Regions from separate parts of the Mesorhizobium sp. M0983 genome, predicted to be linked through region 1. Evidence: predicted binding sites of a transcription regulator. Region 1 holds the regulator's gene; each other region holds the start of a gene.

The links. The regulator LexA, encoded in region 1, represses DNA repair genes until DNA is damaged. The targets are predictions, from matches to a motif close to TGTTCNNNNTGTGTTCNG.
Region 2: a site for LexA is predicted at 2,145-2,162, ahead of NKH71_RS11500 (PA0069 family radical SAM protein). Genes of this name have one in related genera too.
Region 3: a site for LexA is predicted at 2,637-2,654, ahead of NKH71_RS14445 (Y-family DNA polymerase). Genes of this name have one in related genera too.
Region 4: a site for LexA is predicted at 2,679-2,696, ahead of uvrA (excinuclease ABC subunit UvrA). Genes of this name have one in related genera too.

The regions. Positions count from the first base shown of each region.
Region 1 is NZ_JAMYNH010000018.1:86,867-91,076, forward strand. It holds gene kynU (kynureninase) at 1-827, opposite strand, end outside; gene NKH71_RS25880 (hypothetical protein) at 1,013-1,339, opposite strand; gene lexA (transcriptional repressor LexA) at 1,298-2,029, shown strand; gene NKH71_RS25890 (ComEC/Rec2 family competence protein) at 2,023-4,210, opposite strand, start outside.
Region 2 is NZ_JAMYNH010000005.1:36,968-41,177, reverse strand. It holds gene moaB (molybdenum cofactor biosynthesis protein B) at 1-384, shown strand, start outside; gene NKH71_RS11510 (phytanoyl-CoA dioxygenase family protein) at 418-1,392, opposite strand; gene NKH71_RS11505 (glycosyltransferase) at 1,582-2,085, opposite strand; gene NKH71_RS11500 (PA0069 family radical SAM protein) at 2,237-3,391, shown strand; gene rnhB (ribonuclease HII) at 3,558-4,210, shown strand, end outside.
Region 3 is NZ_JAMYNH010000006.1:278,963-283,172, reverse strand. It holds gene NKH71_RS14465 (XRE family transcriptional regulator) at 15-710, shown strand; gene NKH71_RS14460 (hypothetical protein) at 933-1,229, opposite strand; gene NKH71_RS14455 (hypothetical protein) at 1,412-1,774, shown strand; gene NKH71_RS14450 (GNAT family N-acetyltransferase) at 1,845-2,303, shown strand; gene NKH71_RS14445 (Y-family DNA polymerase) at 2,707-3,504, shown strand; gene NKH71_RS14440 (DinB/UmuC family translesion DNA polymerase) at 3,476-3,943, shown strand; gene NKH71_RS14435 (FAD-dependent oxidoreductase) at 3,969-4,210, opposite strand, start outside.
Region 4 is NZ_JAMYNH010000019.1:33,797-38,006, forward strand. It holds gene uvrA (excinuclease ABC subunit UvrA) at 1-2,529, opposite strand, end outside; gene NKH71_RS26115 (hypothetical protein) at 3,227-3,520, opposite strand; gene NKH71_RS26120 (ATP-dependent Clp protease proteolytic subunit) at 3,605-4,210, opposite strand.

The DNA.
Region 1 (4,210 bases):
CGGCGGATGCCGGTGCCGGCCGCATAGCCTGGCTCGAAGGCGAAGGGCCGTGCATGGCCCCACCAGCCGGTGAGCGGCTGCTGGATGTCGGCAAGATGCCGCTCAGCCGCATAGATGAAGGCAGGCGCGCCCGGTCCGCCATTCAGATATTTGTAGGTGCAGCCAACGGCAAAATCGGCGTTTGCCGTGTCGAGCTCGACTGGCATCGCACCGGCGGTGTGGCAGAGATCCCAGACGATCATCGCCCCGGCTTCCTGGGCCCTGCGCGTCAGCGCCGGCATGTCGCGCAGTTCGCCCGACTTGTAGTTGACGTGGTTGACCAGCACCACGGCGGTGCGTTCGTCGATCAGCTCTTCGATGCTCGGCGCGTCGACCCCCGAGAGGCACAGCAGCGTATCTTTTCGCGTCGAAACCACACCCTCAGCCATGTAGAGGTCTGTCGGAAAACTGTCGCCCTCGGCGACGATGACCTGCCGCTCCGGCCGCATGGCCATGGCGGCGTGCAGCAGCTTGTAGATGTTGACCGATGTCGTGTCGCAGACCACCGTCTGGCCGGCCGCGGCACCGATCAGGCGCCCGAGCTGGTCGCCGAGTTCGAGCGGCATGTTGAACCAGCCGGCCGTGTTCCAGGCGCGGATGAGATCATGCGCCCATTCTTCGGTCGCTGCCTTGCTCAATTCATCGAAAGCTGCACGCGAAGCGGCCCCTAGCGAATTGCCGTCGAGATAGATCACTCCTTGCGGCAGCACAAAGCGGTCGCGCATCGCGCGCAGCGGATCTGCAGCATCCATCGCCCTTATGGCAACGAGATCGCGAATTCCTGTCATGATTTGTCTGCTCCCCCAAGATTCACCGCAACGCCGGACACGCATCGACGGCATCCATCGGTCACGAGCGGTTCTCCATTACCTGGTATCGCGCAGCAAGGCTCCACCGGCGACAAGTTGCCTGACCACGCGGTGGAAACCAGGAGCCAAGCCAACCCAAGGTTGGCGTTTTGAGTTCGTTTCGTTCACGGTGCATTGACCAAACCGCACAGTCGATACGGCTTCAATTCCGTGCCCTTTGCCGGCTGACGGCCGATACCAGTGCCGCCTTCTGGGAACCCAGAGGCCGCAAACGAAAGCAGAATCAAGGCGATGACGCCCGCGGCGGTGAAAATGCAGCGTTCCGGTTTGGTGAGTGGTATCGTTTCCCGAGCCCTAACACATTCATTAAACTTTAAACAGTTGCGGAACACAACTGGAACAGATAGTGTTTGTTCTGGGTTTGTTTTCTGATTCTGTTGGGGGTCGCTATGCTGACACGCAAACAACACGAACTGCTTATGTTCATCCACGAAAGGCTGAAGGAAAGCGGTATCCCGCCCTCCTTCGACGAGATGAAGGAAGCGCTCGACCTGGCTTCCAAATCGGGAATCCACCGGCTGATTACGGCGCTGGAGGAGCGCGGCTTCATTCGCCGTTTGCCCAACCGGGCCCGTGCACTGGAGGTGCTGCGCCTGCCCGATTCGATCGCCCCCGGCCTAAATGCGGCACGCAAGTTCTCGCCGAGCGTCATCCAGGGCAGTCTTGGGCAAGGTCCTCGGCAGGGCAAGCCGACATCGTCGCGCATGCCTGCAGCCGGCAATGACGACGATGTCGTCGCCGCCGTGTCGATCCCGGTGATGGGCCGCATCGCCGCCGGTGTGCCGATCGATGCCATCCAGCACCAGACGCATTCGATCTCGGTGCCGCCGGACATGATCATGGGCGGCGAGCATTATGCGCTGGAGGTCAAAGGCGATTCGATGATCGAGGCTGGCATTTTCGACGGCGACACGGTGATCATCCGCAATGCCGATACGGCGAGCCCCGGTGAGATCGTGGTGGCACTGGTCGACGAGGAAGAAGCGACGCTGAAGCGGTTCCGCCGCAAGGGCGCCTCGATCGCCCTGGAAGCCGCCAATCCGGCCTACGAGACGCGCATCTTCGGACCAGACAGGGTCAAGGTGCAGGGCAAGCTCGTTGGGCTGATCCGCCGCTACTGAGCTGCGCCCTTGGCGCCGGCTTTTGGCTTGTCGGCTCTGCGGTATGGCGGCATGCCCCGCGCCGCGCGGGAAAATTTCCGCTGCACGTGCCAGGGCCGGTATGATTTTTCGACGGCGAAGCGGATTTCGGCGCGTGTTGCCGCTTGTGGATCGAAATAGACGGCCGCACTTCCCGCGCGCGCCAGTTGCCGTTTGGTGACGACGAGGACCAGCCGGTCGTAGTAGCAGGGATTATGGGCGGTGGCGTCGTCGATGACGATCAAGCTGGCAAAGGCGCAGGCTGGCCGTGCAGTATCGCGGTCATTGGCTAGCGCGATGATCGCGCCGGATGGATGCCTGGCAAGGCAGAGACCGTCCGTGCAAATGAACGGCATGCCCGGCGGTAAGTCGGCCGGATCGGCAATGTCGAATTGCGGATCGTTCTTTCCAGGTGTTTCCGGCGCGACGATAGCCTCTGATGTGAGCGCGCGTTTCCAGTTGTCGATGGTGAACTCATTCGGGCGTGCCCGGTTGACCGCGAGTTCACCGCTGCCGATCGGCAGCGCGACGAGCCGTGCGTCCTCCGAGATCAATACATCGGGTACGCGCGTCTGCGTTGTCGTTAGCAAGCCGGCGAGCGCAAAAGGAAGGGCCACGAGCCGCAACCAGGTCGTCGCCATGCTGGCAATGACGAGGGCGATCGTCACCAAAAGGACAGATCTCAGCGAAATCAGCCCGACCGCATCGATCGGCGAGCGCTCGGAGATCCACCCGGACAGGGCGATCATCGCCGTCAGCCCCTTGCCCATCACGTAGAGGAAAGGCCCATCCGCGCCGAACGGCATCGCCAGCGCACTGAGGACGGCGAAGGGCATGACGACCAGTGAGATGATAGGCATGATGGCCAGATTGGCGAACAGGCTGAGCGGCGCCACGCGCTGGAAATGCCATATGGCGAAAAGCGCCGTGGCGCTCCCTGCAATGATCGAGGTCATCGCCAGGCCGCCCATGCCCAGCAGTACCTTTCTAGTGGCAAAGCGTAGCGGCGACCGCCGGGGCGGCGGCGTGGTGGCCCCGCCGGCGCGGTAATCGGACCAGCCTGCATAGGCGCCGACAAGGGCCGCCGTCGCGGCGAAGGACATCTGGAAGCTCGGACCGACCACCTCGTGCGGCGACACCAGAATGACCGCGATGGCCGAGATCGCCAGGTTGCGCATGGTGAGCGCGGCCCGGTCGAACAGCACGGCGATAAGCATCACCGCCAGCATGATGAAGCTGCGTTCGGCCGCCACCACAATGCCGGAAAAGACGAGGTAGGCCGCAATCGAAAAAAGCGCGGCGGCCGCGGCATATTTCTTGACCGGCCGTCGCGATGAGAAATCGGGAAACAACGCAAAGGTGCCGCGTAGCAGCGCCATGATGGTGCCGGCGACCAACGCCATATGCAGCCCCGAGATGGAGATGATGTGATAGATGCCTGTACGCCGCATCGCTTCGTTGATCTCCTCGGGAATGCCGGCGCGCACGCCGACGATCAGCGCAGCAGCAATCTCGCCCTCGGCGCCGCCGATGCGGCTGCGGATATGGTCGGCGATGGATTCGCGCGCGTCTTCGATCGAGGAAGAAAGCCGCGCGGCAAGCGGCATGCTGCCCGACGACACGACTTTCGGATTGCCGAGAAAAAAGCCGCTGCCGCCGATACCGGCGAAATAGCTGTCGAAGGAGAAATCATAGCTGTCGGGCCGCACCGGCCCGGTCGGCGGCAGCAGCCGCACATAGCCGGCGATCTCGGAACCGGCGGTCAGCTCAGCCGGTATTTTCATCGCCGAAACGCGGACCCGTTCCGGCATGTAGCGCAGTGTCGGCCTGGCGGTTGAGATCACATCGATCGTCAGCCTGATGCGGCCGCTCGCCATGGGCTCGAACGATACGACGCGACCCGTGAGGCGCGTTGAGATTTCGGAACCGAGCATATGCGTTCCGACACGCCAGGTCTCGACCTTGGCGGCAAGCACGCCAAGCGCGCAGAGCAACGCCGCCATGAAGCACAGGCGGGTTCTGGGCCACGACCGCGAGGCGACGGCACAGAGGGCTGCCAAGGCGACGATTGCGATCGGCTGTGGAAAGGCCGGCTCCACCGCCAGCGCAAAATATACGATCACCCCGCATGCGAGGAACACCGGCACCAGCAGGAAGGCAACC
Region 2 (4,210 bases), on a different contig from region 1:
GACGACCGCGACAAGATCCGCGACAAGGTTTTGGGCTGGTCGAAGGACGATGCGATCGATGTCGTCATCACCACCGGCGGCACCGGCTTCACCGGCCGCGACGTGACGCCGGAGGCGCTGGAGCCGATCTTCGAAAAGCGCATGGACGGCTTTTCCGAAGTGTTCCACCGCATCTCCTACGACAAGATCGGCACTTCGACGATCCAGAGCCGGGCAACCGGCGGCGTCGTCAACGCCACCTTCGTCTTCGTGTTGCCGGGCTCGCCCGGCGCCTGCAAGGACGCCTGGGACGGCATTTTGAAGCCGCAGCTCGACTATCGGCACATGCCCTGCAACTTCGTCGAGATCATGCCGCGCCTGGACGAGCATTTGCGGCGCGGCTGAGACGGAGCGAGGTATCAGCCGGGCGATCCCGCCTCAGCGAATGACCGGCTCGCCGTGAAACCGCCGGCGCGACGGCGGCGAGACGCCGAAGCCGACTTCCATCATCAGTCGTGGCGTGCGCGTCGGCACGGTACCCATATGGAAGCCGAACGGATCCTCGACAAAGCCGAGACCGGCCTGCCCCGTCAGCGTGACCGGGCTCTGCTCGCCATAGACGCCCAGCACCTCTTCCGCCGAATGGCCGACCAGAAGCGTCAGCTGATGCTTCAGGATGCGGCGGTTGTGGGAGCCGCGGACATAGACATGCGGCCCGGTGTCGTTGTCGACCGGCACCAGGTAGAAAAAGAACTTCAGCATGCGCCAGTCGTCGAGGTCGAAATGGTATTTGCCGAGCGAAGCCATGTTCTTGTCGGCGTCCGAGACGCCACCGGTCGGAAAGCTCCACCAGACGCGGGTGGTGATCAGCTTGGCCTGGCTGCCGAGATAGTGCGCTGCGATGTCGAGGAGTAGCGGATCGCGCTGCACGGCGACCGCAGCGTTGCAGTCGAGGACCCGCTCGAAATAGTGGCCGCTGAGCAGCGGGCGGCCGAAATGCTTTTCTGCATCGGCGTGTTTTTCGGGCAGGAATTCCAGCCGGCGGTCGAAATTGCCGAAGCATGGCGTGTGCTCGGCGAAGCGGGCGATCTCCTCATGGATGGCGGCTGGCAGCGTCAGGCCCGAATAGAGCCCCTCCGTCCGCAGCGCGCCGACGACGGCATCGCGATCGACGCCGGCGAACATCGTTTCACTGACATTGCGCGCCGGCCGAACCGGCTTCGCACCGCGCCAGTGCAGCCGCCGCGCCGGCATGGTGCGCGCCAGCATGAACATCGGCAGCCATGCCGGATTCTCGCGAAGGTCGGAAAGATAGGTCGGAATGCGGGCGGCGATGCGGCGCAGCGTACCGCCGTTGCGTGCGATCGCCTCGAGGCTTGCAGCGCCGGACTTGTCAGGGCTTGAAAGGGTCATCGGGGTCCTCAAATGTCGAGGGAACAGCATCGACGATAGTCGTCGTCGCCGCTCCGGCACACCCCAAACCCATTCGCCCGTATCGCTGGGAATGGTAACCCCCGGCCAGATTTTGTGCAATGCACAATAAACGACAACCCGCCAGAAAATTTGCTTGGGCGGCGTTTCCTAGGCCGGGATGGTAAGCCGTCACTTCCGCGGCGCCACCCAGATCTCGGCGTGGAGCCTTCTTGTCGCCAGGCCGCGGGCGATCGCTTCGGCGCTGCGGGCGCTCTTAGACAGCGCGGCGGCCTGACGCTTGCTGATCACCAAGCCTTCGGCGAGAGCGCGATTTCCGGCAAAGACCCGCGACAGGAACGGCGCGCGGCTGCCGCGTGCCCGTGAAAATCGCGCCGCCATGGTTTGCCTGGCCGTATGGGCGACGACCTCGTCGATCCAGCCCTCCCCCAGCCGCGCTCCCGGTTCCAGCAAAAGCAGCCAGTCGCCCTTGGCCTGCCTGATGCCGGCGGCGATGCCGCCGCTGACATAGTGGCAGCCGGCATGTTCGGCGACGCGGTGCGTCTGATCGGTCGAGCCGGTGTCGCAGACGAGAACGTCGCGCACCACGCCTTCGACCGCGCCGCCGATCAGCGAGGCGAGCGTGCGGGCGAGGCCCTCCTCGTCATTCAGGGTTTCGATCAGGACGCTGAGCATGTTTAGCCGAATAGCGGAAAGCGGTGGGCAGCGCCAGTTTTTGCGGCACGCCGCGAGAAAGTTCTTGCTTTGTTCCACTCGGTGCGATAGGAATACATTCATGAGCAGAGCGATTCGACAGCGGGCGGACAGTCCCTGGGAAAGGGCCAAAATGGAACAGATCGTGCGTGCCGACATTGCCGCCTTCGGCGCTGGCAGGGCCGAGATGGCGAATGCGATGATCGAGCAGAGCGGCATGCGCGTCCGCCCAGACCGCAATCGCGGCAGGTCGGCGGGCATCAATCCGTCCGGCCGTTTCGAGCCGGTCAGCCGGCATGTGTTCGACGACGGCTGGAATTCGCTGGAGGAGCTGCCGCCCTTCAAGACCGAGGTACAGGTCGAGAAGCCGCGCACCATCATCACCCGCAACGAATCGCCCGACATCTCCTTCGACCGCTCGATCAATCCCTATCGCGGCTGCGAACATGGCTGCGTCTATTGCTTCGCGCGGCCGACGCACAGCTTCATGGGCCTGTCGCCGGGGCTGGATTTCGAATCGAAGCTGTTTGCCAAGCCGGATGCGGCGCGGCTGCTCGACAAGGAATTGTCCAGGGATAATTACCAGCCGCGCACCATCGCCATCGGCACCAACACCGATCCCTACCAGCCGATCGAGAAGCAATACCGGATCATGCGCGAGATCCTCGAAGTGCTGGAGGCGCGCGGGCATCCGGTCGGCATCGTCACCAAGTCAGCGCTGGTGACACGCGACATCGACATTCTGTCACGCATGGCCGAACGCGGGCTGGCCAAGGTGGCACTGTCGGTGACGACATTGGACAGGATGCTGGCCAGAACGATGGAGCCGCGCGCGTCGACGCCGACCAAGCGGCTGGAGGCGATCAGGCAGCTTTCGGACGCCGGCATTCCGGCCTCGGTGATGGTCGCGCCGATCATCCCCGGACTGACCGACTCGGAAATGGAGCGCATTCTCGATTCGGCGCAGGCAGCGGGCGCGCGTGAAGCGGGCTATGTGCTGCTGCGCCTGCCGCTGGAGGTCGCGCCGATCTTCAAGGACTGGCTGCTGCGCCACTATCCCGACCGCTATCGCCACGTCATGTCGCTGATCCGTTCGATGCGCGACGGCAAGGACTACGATTCGGAATGGGGCAAGCGCATGAAAGGCTCCGGCCCTTATGCCTGGCAGATCGGCCGCCGTTTCGAGATCGCCGCCAAACGGCTCGGCCTCAATGCCGAGCGGCGCTCGCTGAGGACCGACCGGTTCGTCCCCGCCGCCAAGGCAACCGAGCAGCTGATGCTGCTGTGACAAAGCGTCTCGCGCCAGCCGCTTGAAGCGGCCGCAGCAGGCGAAAAATCCCGTCCGGCCTGTCCTGTCCCCGGGCTTGCAGACGGTAGCCCCTCCTGGTCCGGTGCCCCGCCCGACCCGGAGGGGACTTGCGGAGAATCGGAGCCGATGCGAACCTCGCCGCACCATGGCTCGCCCGCGTTCCGATTCTCCGCTTCTCTTCGAAATCGTCGAGAAACCCGACTTCTCGTTCGAGACGAAGGCGATGGCCGAAGGCCTGTGGCCGGTGGCGGGGATGGACGAGGCCGGCCGCGGCCCGCTCGCCGGGCCGGTGGTGGCTGCAGCGGTGGTGCTCGATCCCGCCAACATCCCCGACGGCCTCGATGATTCCAAGCGGCTGACGCATTTGCAGCGCGAGGCGCTGTTCCTGAAAATCCTCGGCTCCGCACTCGCCGTATCGATGGCCTCGGTCAGCGCCGAAGGCATCGATGCCTCCAACATCCTCAAGGCCAGCCTGGAGGCGATGCGCCGTGCAGTGGCCGGCCTGTCAATCCGGCCGAAGCTGGCGCTGGCCGACGGCCGCGACGTGCCGCCCGGCCTGCCCTGCGAGGGCAAAGCGCTGATCAAGGGCGACCAGCGCTCGCAGTCGATCGCTGCAGCCTCGATCGTCGCCAAGGTGTTGCGCGACCGCATGATGTGCGGCTGCGGCAGCCATCATGCGCGTTACGGCTTCGAGCTGCATATGGGCTACGCCACTGTGCGCCATCGCACGGCGATCGATCTGCACGGGCCAGTGGCACGGCTGCACCGCGCCTCCTTCGCGCCGTTCCGGTTCGGCGG
Region 3 (4,210 bases), on a different contig from region 1:
CCTCAGATGGAGCCATGGTGAAAACTGCACTGTCGATCAAGGTCGGGGCGGCGATCCGCCGGGCGCGCAAGCAGCGCGGCCTGGTGATGCGCCACATTGCCGAGCACAACGACACCGACGTCGCTGCCGTCGGCAATTGGGAAACCGGGCGCAACCTGCCCAAGACCGAGAACCTTTTGAAGACCGCCGCCTTCCTGCGCGTCGACCCGGTGGCGCTCGGCAAGGGCGAGGTCGTCTTCCTCGAAGATGCCGGGCCGGTCGCCGATGCCGAGATCGTCACCGATCCCGGCCCCCTGCCCGCCGGGCCGATGGACATCCAGCTTCTCGGCACCGCCGTCGGCGGCGACGATGGCGACTTCACCTTCAACGGCCAGCCGGCCGGCTATGTCCAGCGGCCGCCGGGGATCCGGCATCTGCGCAACGTGTTTGCGCTGCACGTGCTGAGCGATTCGATGGTGCCGCGCTACGAGCCCGGCGAGATGATCTATTGCGGCGGCCGCGAGGCCGTGCCCGGCGACCATGTGGTGATCGAGACGCTGCCCGAGGAGAACGAGCAAAACGGCAAGGCCTTCATCAAGAAGCTGGTCAAGCGCACCGCCGCCGAGCTGATCGTCGAGCAATACAATCCGCCCAAGACGCTGACCTTCAACCGCTACGCCATCAAGAACGTCTTCCGCGTCATCCCGCTCAAGGAACTGCTGGGGTATTGACGGGCGCTTGTTGCCTTCTCCCCTTGTGGGAGAAGGTGGATCGGCGCACAGCGCCGAGCCGGATGAGGGTGCTGGAAGGAACGCGGCGGAGGAAATGTAGACGCCATTTTAAGCACTTACGCCATCAAGGTAGCGATCCGTCCAACACCCCTCATCCGACCGATCTTCGCTCGGCCACCTTCTCCCACAAGGGGAGAAGGGAAGAGCAGCACGCCCTCCCCCTCAAGCCCGCCTCGATTGCTCCAGCTCTCGACCGTTGAGCAGGCGCGCCTCGGCGCGGGCTCGCTGCCGGTCGTCGATGAAGGCAGCCTGGATCGAAACGGCGGCGCCCGGCAGGCCGTCGGCCCGGCAGGCCTTGCAGATCAGGCGCCCGGAAAGTGCTGATAGCGGTGTCTCCGGCCTCACCCCATGCCGCTTGAGCTCGGCCGGCTTCCACCACCTGTTGCGGCCGCAATCGATGCACTCGACGGCAATCGAGACGACATCGGCGATCGTCGCTTCCTTGCCCGCTAATGCCATGGCCATCCCCATCGTTGTTCCTGCTTTGTTCACATTATCGGTTTTCGAGGCGGAGTCGAGTCGGTTCCGCTTACACCAACGTGAAAGTTTTTGTTCATTTATTTGAGTTATGCTTCTATACCATGCAAGCTGGAATCGGCGCAGCCGCGGCCGCTCCGTCCACCGAATGCAAGGGAGTGACGATGGACCTCGCCCAGTTCGCCCAGGCCTGCGGTTATGCCGGCGACAGCCCGGCCATGCTTGCCGCCTTCGCGGCCATCCGCCAGGACGGCATCCGCACGGCGCGCCAGGGCCATCGCCAGCGCAAGGCGGCGATCGACCGGATGAAGCCGAGCCGCGCTTTGTTCCTGGCGGCGATCCGCCCGGCGCAGTCGGCCGAGGAGGCGATCGAGGACGCCGCCCGCTTCCTGTCGATGTTCCGCAACATGCCGCACTGGCGACAGGAAAGGCGCAGCGCCGACCTCGCCCGCGCCAGGCAGCAGCGCCTCTTCGCCCGCTTCTTCCGCCGCTACGGCTATCGCCTCTGGGCGTTGGAGGCCGCCTGAAGACGCGCGCCCCCCTTGCAGTCAAAACGGATATTGCGATCGCCAACACTGCGCCGTATGTCTCCGCGCGATGAGCGAGATCGAATTCCGTCGTGCCCAGGCGCCCGACCTGCCGGCGATCGTTGCAATGCTTGCCGACGATGCGCTCGGCGCAGACCGGGAAGACCCGTCCACGCCGCTCGCGCCATCCTATCTCGATGCCTTCAGCGCGATCGATGCCGATCCCAACCAGTTGCTGGCCGTGGCCGTCGAGGGCGAGCAAGTGGTCGGGACCCTGCAACTCACCTTCCTTCCGGGTATCTCCAGGAAGGGTGCCTGGCGCGGCCAGATCGAAGGCGTTCGCGTCGCCCGGCAATGGCGCTCTCGCGGCGTCGGCAAGCTGATGATCGAATGGGCGATTGAAGCGTGCCGTTCGCGCGGCTGCAGCCTCATTCAGCTCACCACGGACAACAGTCGACGGGAAGCGCACACCTTCTACGAGCGCCTCGGTTTCACCGCCAGCCATCTCGGCTACAAGATGGCGCTGTAGGTCGCTGCAGCAGGCGCCGTCGGCGAAGCTGCCGATCTCCCCCCTTGCGGGGGAGATGCCCGGCAGGGCAGAGGGGGGTGCTGTCCCTCCGACCTGTCAACCAATCGGAGCCAAACCCTCAGGCTGATTCGAGTTGGCAACAACTGAAGTCGAAGTTGGCGATCCGTCCCACCCCCCTCTGTCCTGCCGGACATCTCCCCCGCAAGGGGGGAGATTGGATGTTGCTTCGACTTTCGCCAACCACCAACGCTGGAACGCAGGCAGACAGAGGGCGCCAAACTGAAACAATTGCCCTTCACCTGCCCTCCGCGCCGCTTGACAATCCGCCCACAATGTTCTCTTTATGTTCTCATCAAAACTCTAGACAAGGCGGCGTTCGAACCGCCGCGGGCGAACGGGCCGGATGGAAGCCAACATCCTCCACGCGGATCTGGATGCCTTCTATGCCTCGGTCGAACAACTGCTCGACCCAGCCTTGCGCGGCAAGCCGATTGCCGTCGGCGGCGGGGTAGTGCTCGCCGCATCCTATGAAGCCAAGGCGTTCGGCGTGCGCGGCGGCATGCCGGGACGGCGGGCGCGGGAACTCTGCCCGCAACTCATTTTCGTCGGCGGCCATTTCAAGGACTATCAGCGGCTGGGCGATGCGGCAATCAAGGTGCTGGGCGATTTCACGCCGGTGGTCGAGCGAATTTCCATCGACGAGGCCTTTGCCGACGTCGCCGGCTGCACCCACCTGTTCGGCTCGCCGGCCGAGATCGCCGGCAAGATCCGCCACCGCGTGCGGGCAGAGCTCGGCCTGCCGATCTCGGTCGGCGTAGCCCGCACCAAGCATCTGGCCAAGATCGCCTCACAGGTCGCAAAACCCGACGGGCGGGTGGTGGTCGATCCGCGCCACGAGCTGGAGTTCCTGCACCACCTGCCGGTCGAGCTGATGTGGGGTGTCGGCCCGGTCACCAGGGAGCGGCTGGCCGGCATCGGCGTCAACACCATCGGCGAGCTGGCGAAGACCAACGATGGCGCGCTGGAGCGCCTGCTCGGGCCGGCGGCGGGAGAAAAACTCAACGCGCTGGCGTGGAAACCGCGATCCGCGCAAGCTGGAGACGCAGCGCCGGGCGCGCTCGGCCGGCGCGCAATCGGCGCTCGGCCGAAAACCGGCCGAGGAGCAGGTCTTCGTGCCTGCGCTGCTGCATCTGGCCGATAGGGTCGCCACAAGATTGCGGGCGAAATCCCGCCCCGGCCGCACGGTGACGGTTCGCGTCCGCTTTGCCGACCTGCGCTCGGTGACGCGCTCGATCACGCTCGACCAGCCGATATCGGCAACCGCCATGCTGGCCGAGATCGCCGAGGCGCTGGTGCGCAAGGTGCTCATCGACCATCCGCACGAAAAGACAATCTCGCTGCTGGCGATCGCTGTCTCGCATCTGGAGCAGCATGCCGGCCTGCAACTGGAACTGCCGCTCGGGCTCGACCGCTGCCGCCCCGGCACCAGGAAGGGCGCGGCGCGCTGGACCGCAGATCGCGCCGTCGACAAGATCCGCGACCGCTTCGGCTGGGAGGCGGTCGGCTACGCCTCGGTCGCGCTCGGACTGTCGCGGTCCGTTCCCGACGCGTTTCGCGAGCTCGCCGAAAAGGAATTGTGAGCTGCGCGGCCGGGGCGAAAAAAGATTATCCGGCAGGAGCCAGGGGCGATACGGCCGGCCCGTTCAAAGCCGTGCCATCGACGGCAAAATGCGAGCCGTGGCAGGGGCAGTCCCAGCAGCGTTCCAGCGAGTTCCAATGGACATGGCAGCCGACATGGGTACATGCGGCCGAGCGTTTGTAGAGCGTGCCGTCCTCGTCGCGAAAGGCCGCGACTTTGGTAAGACCTTCGCGGACGATGGCGCCCTGCCCCGGCCGCAGCTTGTCGG
Region 4 (4,210 bases), on a different contig from region 1:
ATGGATGTAGCCGAGGCCGACCCGTTTCAGCGTCTCCAGCTTGTCGCGCACGCCGGGCACGGCGGCGAAGAAATCGACGCCTTCCTCGACCGTCATGTCGAGCACGTCGGCGATGGACTTGCCCTTGAACAGCACGTCGAGCGTCTCGCGGTTGTAGCGCTTGCCGTGGCAGACATCACAGGTGACATAGACGTCGGGCAGAAAATGCATCTCGATCTTGATGACGCCGTCGCCCTGGCAGGCCTCGCAGCGGCCGCCCTTGACGTTGAACGAGAAACGGCCCGGCTGGTAGCCGCGCGCCTTGGCCTCCGGCAGGCCGGCGAACCAGTCGCGGATCGGCGTGAAGGCGCCGGTATAGGTTGCAGGGTTGGAGCGCGGGGTGCGCCCGATCGGCGACTGGTCGATATCGATGACCTTGTCGAGGAATTCCAGCCCTTCGATGCGGTCGTGATCGGCAGGATGCTCACGCGAGCCCATGATGCGGCGTGACGCCGCCTTGAACAAGGTCTCGATCAGGAAGGTCGACTTGCCGCCGCCGGACACGCCGGTGACGGCGGTAAACGTGCCGAGCGGGATTTCAGCGGTGACGTTCTTCAGATTGTTGCCGCGCGCGCCGACGATCTTCAGCCGGCGGTTCTTTTTCGCCTCGCGCCGAACCGCAGGCGTCGCCACTTCGAGCTCGCCCGACAGATATTTGCCGGTGATCGAGGCGGGCGTCGCCATGATCTGCTGCGGTGTGCCCTGGGCGATGATGTGACCGCCATGGATGCCGGCGGCCGGGCCGATATCGACGACGTAGTCGGCATGCAGGATGGCATCCTCGTCGTGCTCGACGACGATGACCGTGTTGCCGATGTCGCGCAGATGCTTCAGCGTGTCGAGCAGGCGGGCATTGTCGCGCTGATGCAGGCCGATCGACGGCTCGTCGAGCACGTAGAGCACGCCGGTCAGGCCGGAGCCGATCTGCGAAGCGAGGCGGATGCGCTGGCTCTCGCCGCCCGACAGCGTGCCGGAGTTGCGCGACAGCGTCAGATAGTCGAGACCGACATCGTTGAGGAAGCGCAGCCGCTCGCGGATTTCCTTGAGCACGCGCACTGCGATCTCGTTCTGCTTGTCGTTAAGCGAAGCAGGCAAATCGGTGAACCACTGGTCAGCCTTGCGGATCGACAGCTCGGTGACCTCGCCAATGTGCTTGCCGGCGATCTTGACTGCGAGCGCCTCGGGCTTCAGCCGGTAGCCGCGGCAGGCCGGGCAGGGCGTGGCCGACATGAAGCGCTCGATCTCCTCGCGCATCCAGGCGGATTCGGTTTCCTTCCAGCGGCGCTCGAGATTGGGGATGACGCCCTCGAAGGTCTTGGTCGTCTTGTAGGAGCGCAGCCCGTCATCATACTGGAAGGCGATTTCGCGCTCGCCAGTGCCGTGCAGGATCGCTTGCTTTGCCTCTTCGCTCAAATCCTTGAACTTGTCGCCGAGCTTGAAGCCATAGGCAACGCCCAGCGCTTCCAGCGTCTGCGCATAATAGGGTGAGGTCGACTTCGCCCACGGGCTGACGGCGCCGGCACGCAGCGAGACATTCTCGTCGGGCACGACCAGGCTGGCGTCAATGGCGCGCTGGCTGCCGAGCCCGTCACAGGTCGGGCAGGCGCCGAACGGATTGTTGAACGAGAACAGCCTGGGCTCGATCTCGGGAATGGTGAAGCCGGACACCGGGCAGGCGAATTTTTCCGAGAACAGCATGCGCTCATGCGTCTCGTTCTTCGACTTGTTGACCGAATCCTCGCCGGTCTGGCTGGCGTCGAGCGGCTTGTCGGCAAATTCCGCCACCGCCAGCCCGTCGGCCAGCTTCAGCGCGGTCTCGATGGAATCGGCGAGCCGCGTCGCCAGATCGCCGCGCACGACGATGCGGTCGACGACGACGTCGATGTCGTGCTTGTACTTCTTGTCCAGCGCCGGCACGTCGGCGATCTCGTAGAAGACGCCGTCGACCTTGACGCGCTGAAAACCCTTTTTCTGCAGCTCGAGCAGTTCCTTGCGGTACTCGCCTTTGCGGCCGCGCACCATCGGTGCCAGGATGAACAGCCGGGTGCCCTCTTCGACCGCAAGCACCCGGTCGACCATCTGCGAAACCGTCTGGCTCTCGATCGGCAGGCCGGTGGCCGGCGAATAGGGGATGCCGACGCGGGCGAACAAAAGCCGCATATAATCGTAGATCTCGGTGACGGTGCCGACCGTCGAGCGCGGGTTCCTCGAGGTGGTCTTCTGCTCGATGGAGATGGCCGGCGACAGGCCGTCGATCTGGTCGACGTCCGGCTTCTGCATCATCTCGAGGAATTGCCGTGCGTAGGCCGAAAGGCTCTCGACATAGCGGCGCTGGCCTTCGGCATAGATGGTGTCGAAGGCAAGCGACGACTTGCCGGACCCCGACAGCCCGGTCATGACGATCAGGCTGTCACGCGGCAGGTCGAGATCGACATTCTTCAGATTGTGTTCGCGTGCCCCGCGAATGGAGAGATATTTATGGTCGGCCATCGCCGGTCGCCGCCTCAGAATCTGGAATTCGTGGGATGGGCGGGTTTTCCCGACCATCCCCTATGTAGGTAATTTCGCCGCCTTTTCGAGAGACGCCACAACTCTCGACCAAAGCGTTTAACCGCCTTTCGCGCGAACGGGCAAGCGGAAAGAACAAAGGCCGAACACGCTCCTGACAAAAGCTGCCCGTACAGCCGGCTTCACAAAGCGTCTCGCGATCACATTTTTCGGTAATCGGCTATTCAAGGTTGACGTCCATGCGTCACGGGGGCAGACTCCAAACGTCAACGAAGCCGGCCGTCTTTCGATGGCCTCGCGGCCTGGGGCTAGCCTGCGAGACGCCGCGGGTTATGCGATGAGCGCTTCGACGACGACAGTCACAATGAACAGAAGGAGTGCAGAGGCATGACTCCACCGGATAGTTCCTTGAGGCTCCACGTGTCGCTGGAGCCGCGGCAGGTATAAGTGGCCAGGTCAGGCGTTTTGCGCTATCTGCCAACGTTGACTTGCCGATCCCCACAACAATCAGAGACTGCTAGTCGGATCGTCGGCTGAATGCCGCGAAGCATCCGAAATAAAAAGCCGGCAGTACACTCCCGGCAATTTGGATTTTAGATCCAAGAAGCCCCGTCAGTTGCACAAGCAATGGCGGGGCTGTTCGTTTGAAGCGCACATTTGTGGTGCATACCAGGCGAACTTAGCGGCTGGGAGGCCTGATCCCGCCGGTGGCGACATCGATGGTGATGCTACCGGAAATCCGAACTTCGGTATCGCCGATCTTGAATGTGCCGTAGCCGCTGCTGGGAACCGCCCCGTCGGGCTCGGGCTGCAGCGCTGGCTCGGCGATGCGATAGTCGCTGGTCACACCGGGCAGGGCGCCCCTTTGCGCCGACGTCGAATTATCTTGGGCAAATGCCGTGCCCACCAGCATGTTCGTGCCCACAATGGCGGCAATGGCAAGGTATAGGCTGGGTGAACGGCTGGCGGTCATCACCTGACTATAGTGCGGCGATAGCGCCGAAGCCAGACCGGCGGCGCTGAAAGTTGCCGGCCCTTATATCGCTTCGAAGGTGCTTCACGCGGCCTGTTTGCGAGTGTCGAAAACATGGTCGACGAGGCCCCAATCCTTGGCCTCCTGCGCGGTCATGAAAAAGTCGCGGTCGAGCGTGCGTTCCACTTCTTTGTAGGTGCGGCCGCAATGCTGGGCGTAAAGATCGGTCATGCGCCGCTTGGTGCGAAGGATGCCCTCGGCATGGCGCTGGATGTCGGAGGCCTGGCCCTGGAAACCGCCGAGAGGCTGATGCAGCACGATGCTGGCGTTGGGCAATGCGATGCGCCGCCCCGGCGTGCCCGCCATCAAGAGGAACGAGGCCATCGAGGCGGCGAAGCCCATACAAACGGTGGAGACCGGGCAGCTGATGTACTGCATCGTGTCGTAGATGGCGAAACCGCTGGTCACCACGCCGCCCGGCGAGTTGATGTAGAGCGAGACCTCCTTGTCGGGATTGTCGGATTCCAGCGACAGAAGCTGGGCGCAGACCAGCGCCGAGGTGCCGTCGTCGATCGGGCCGTTGATGAAGACGATGCGCTCGCGCAGCAGCCGCGAAAATATGTCGAAGGCGCGTTCGCCGCGGCTCGACTGCTCGATCACCATCGGCACCAGATTGGCAAGGCCGCTCAT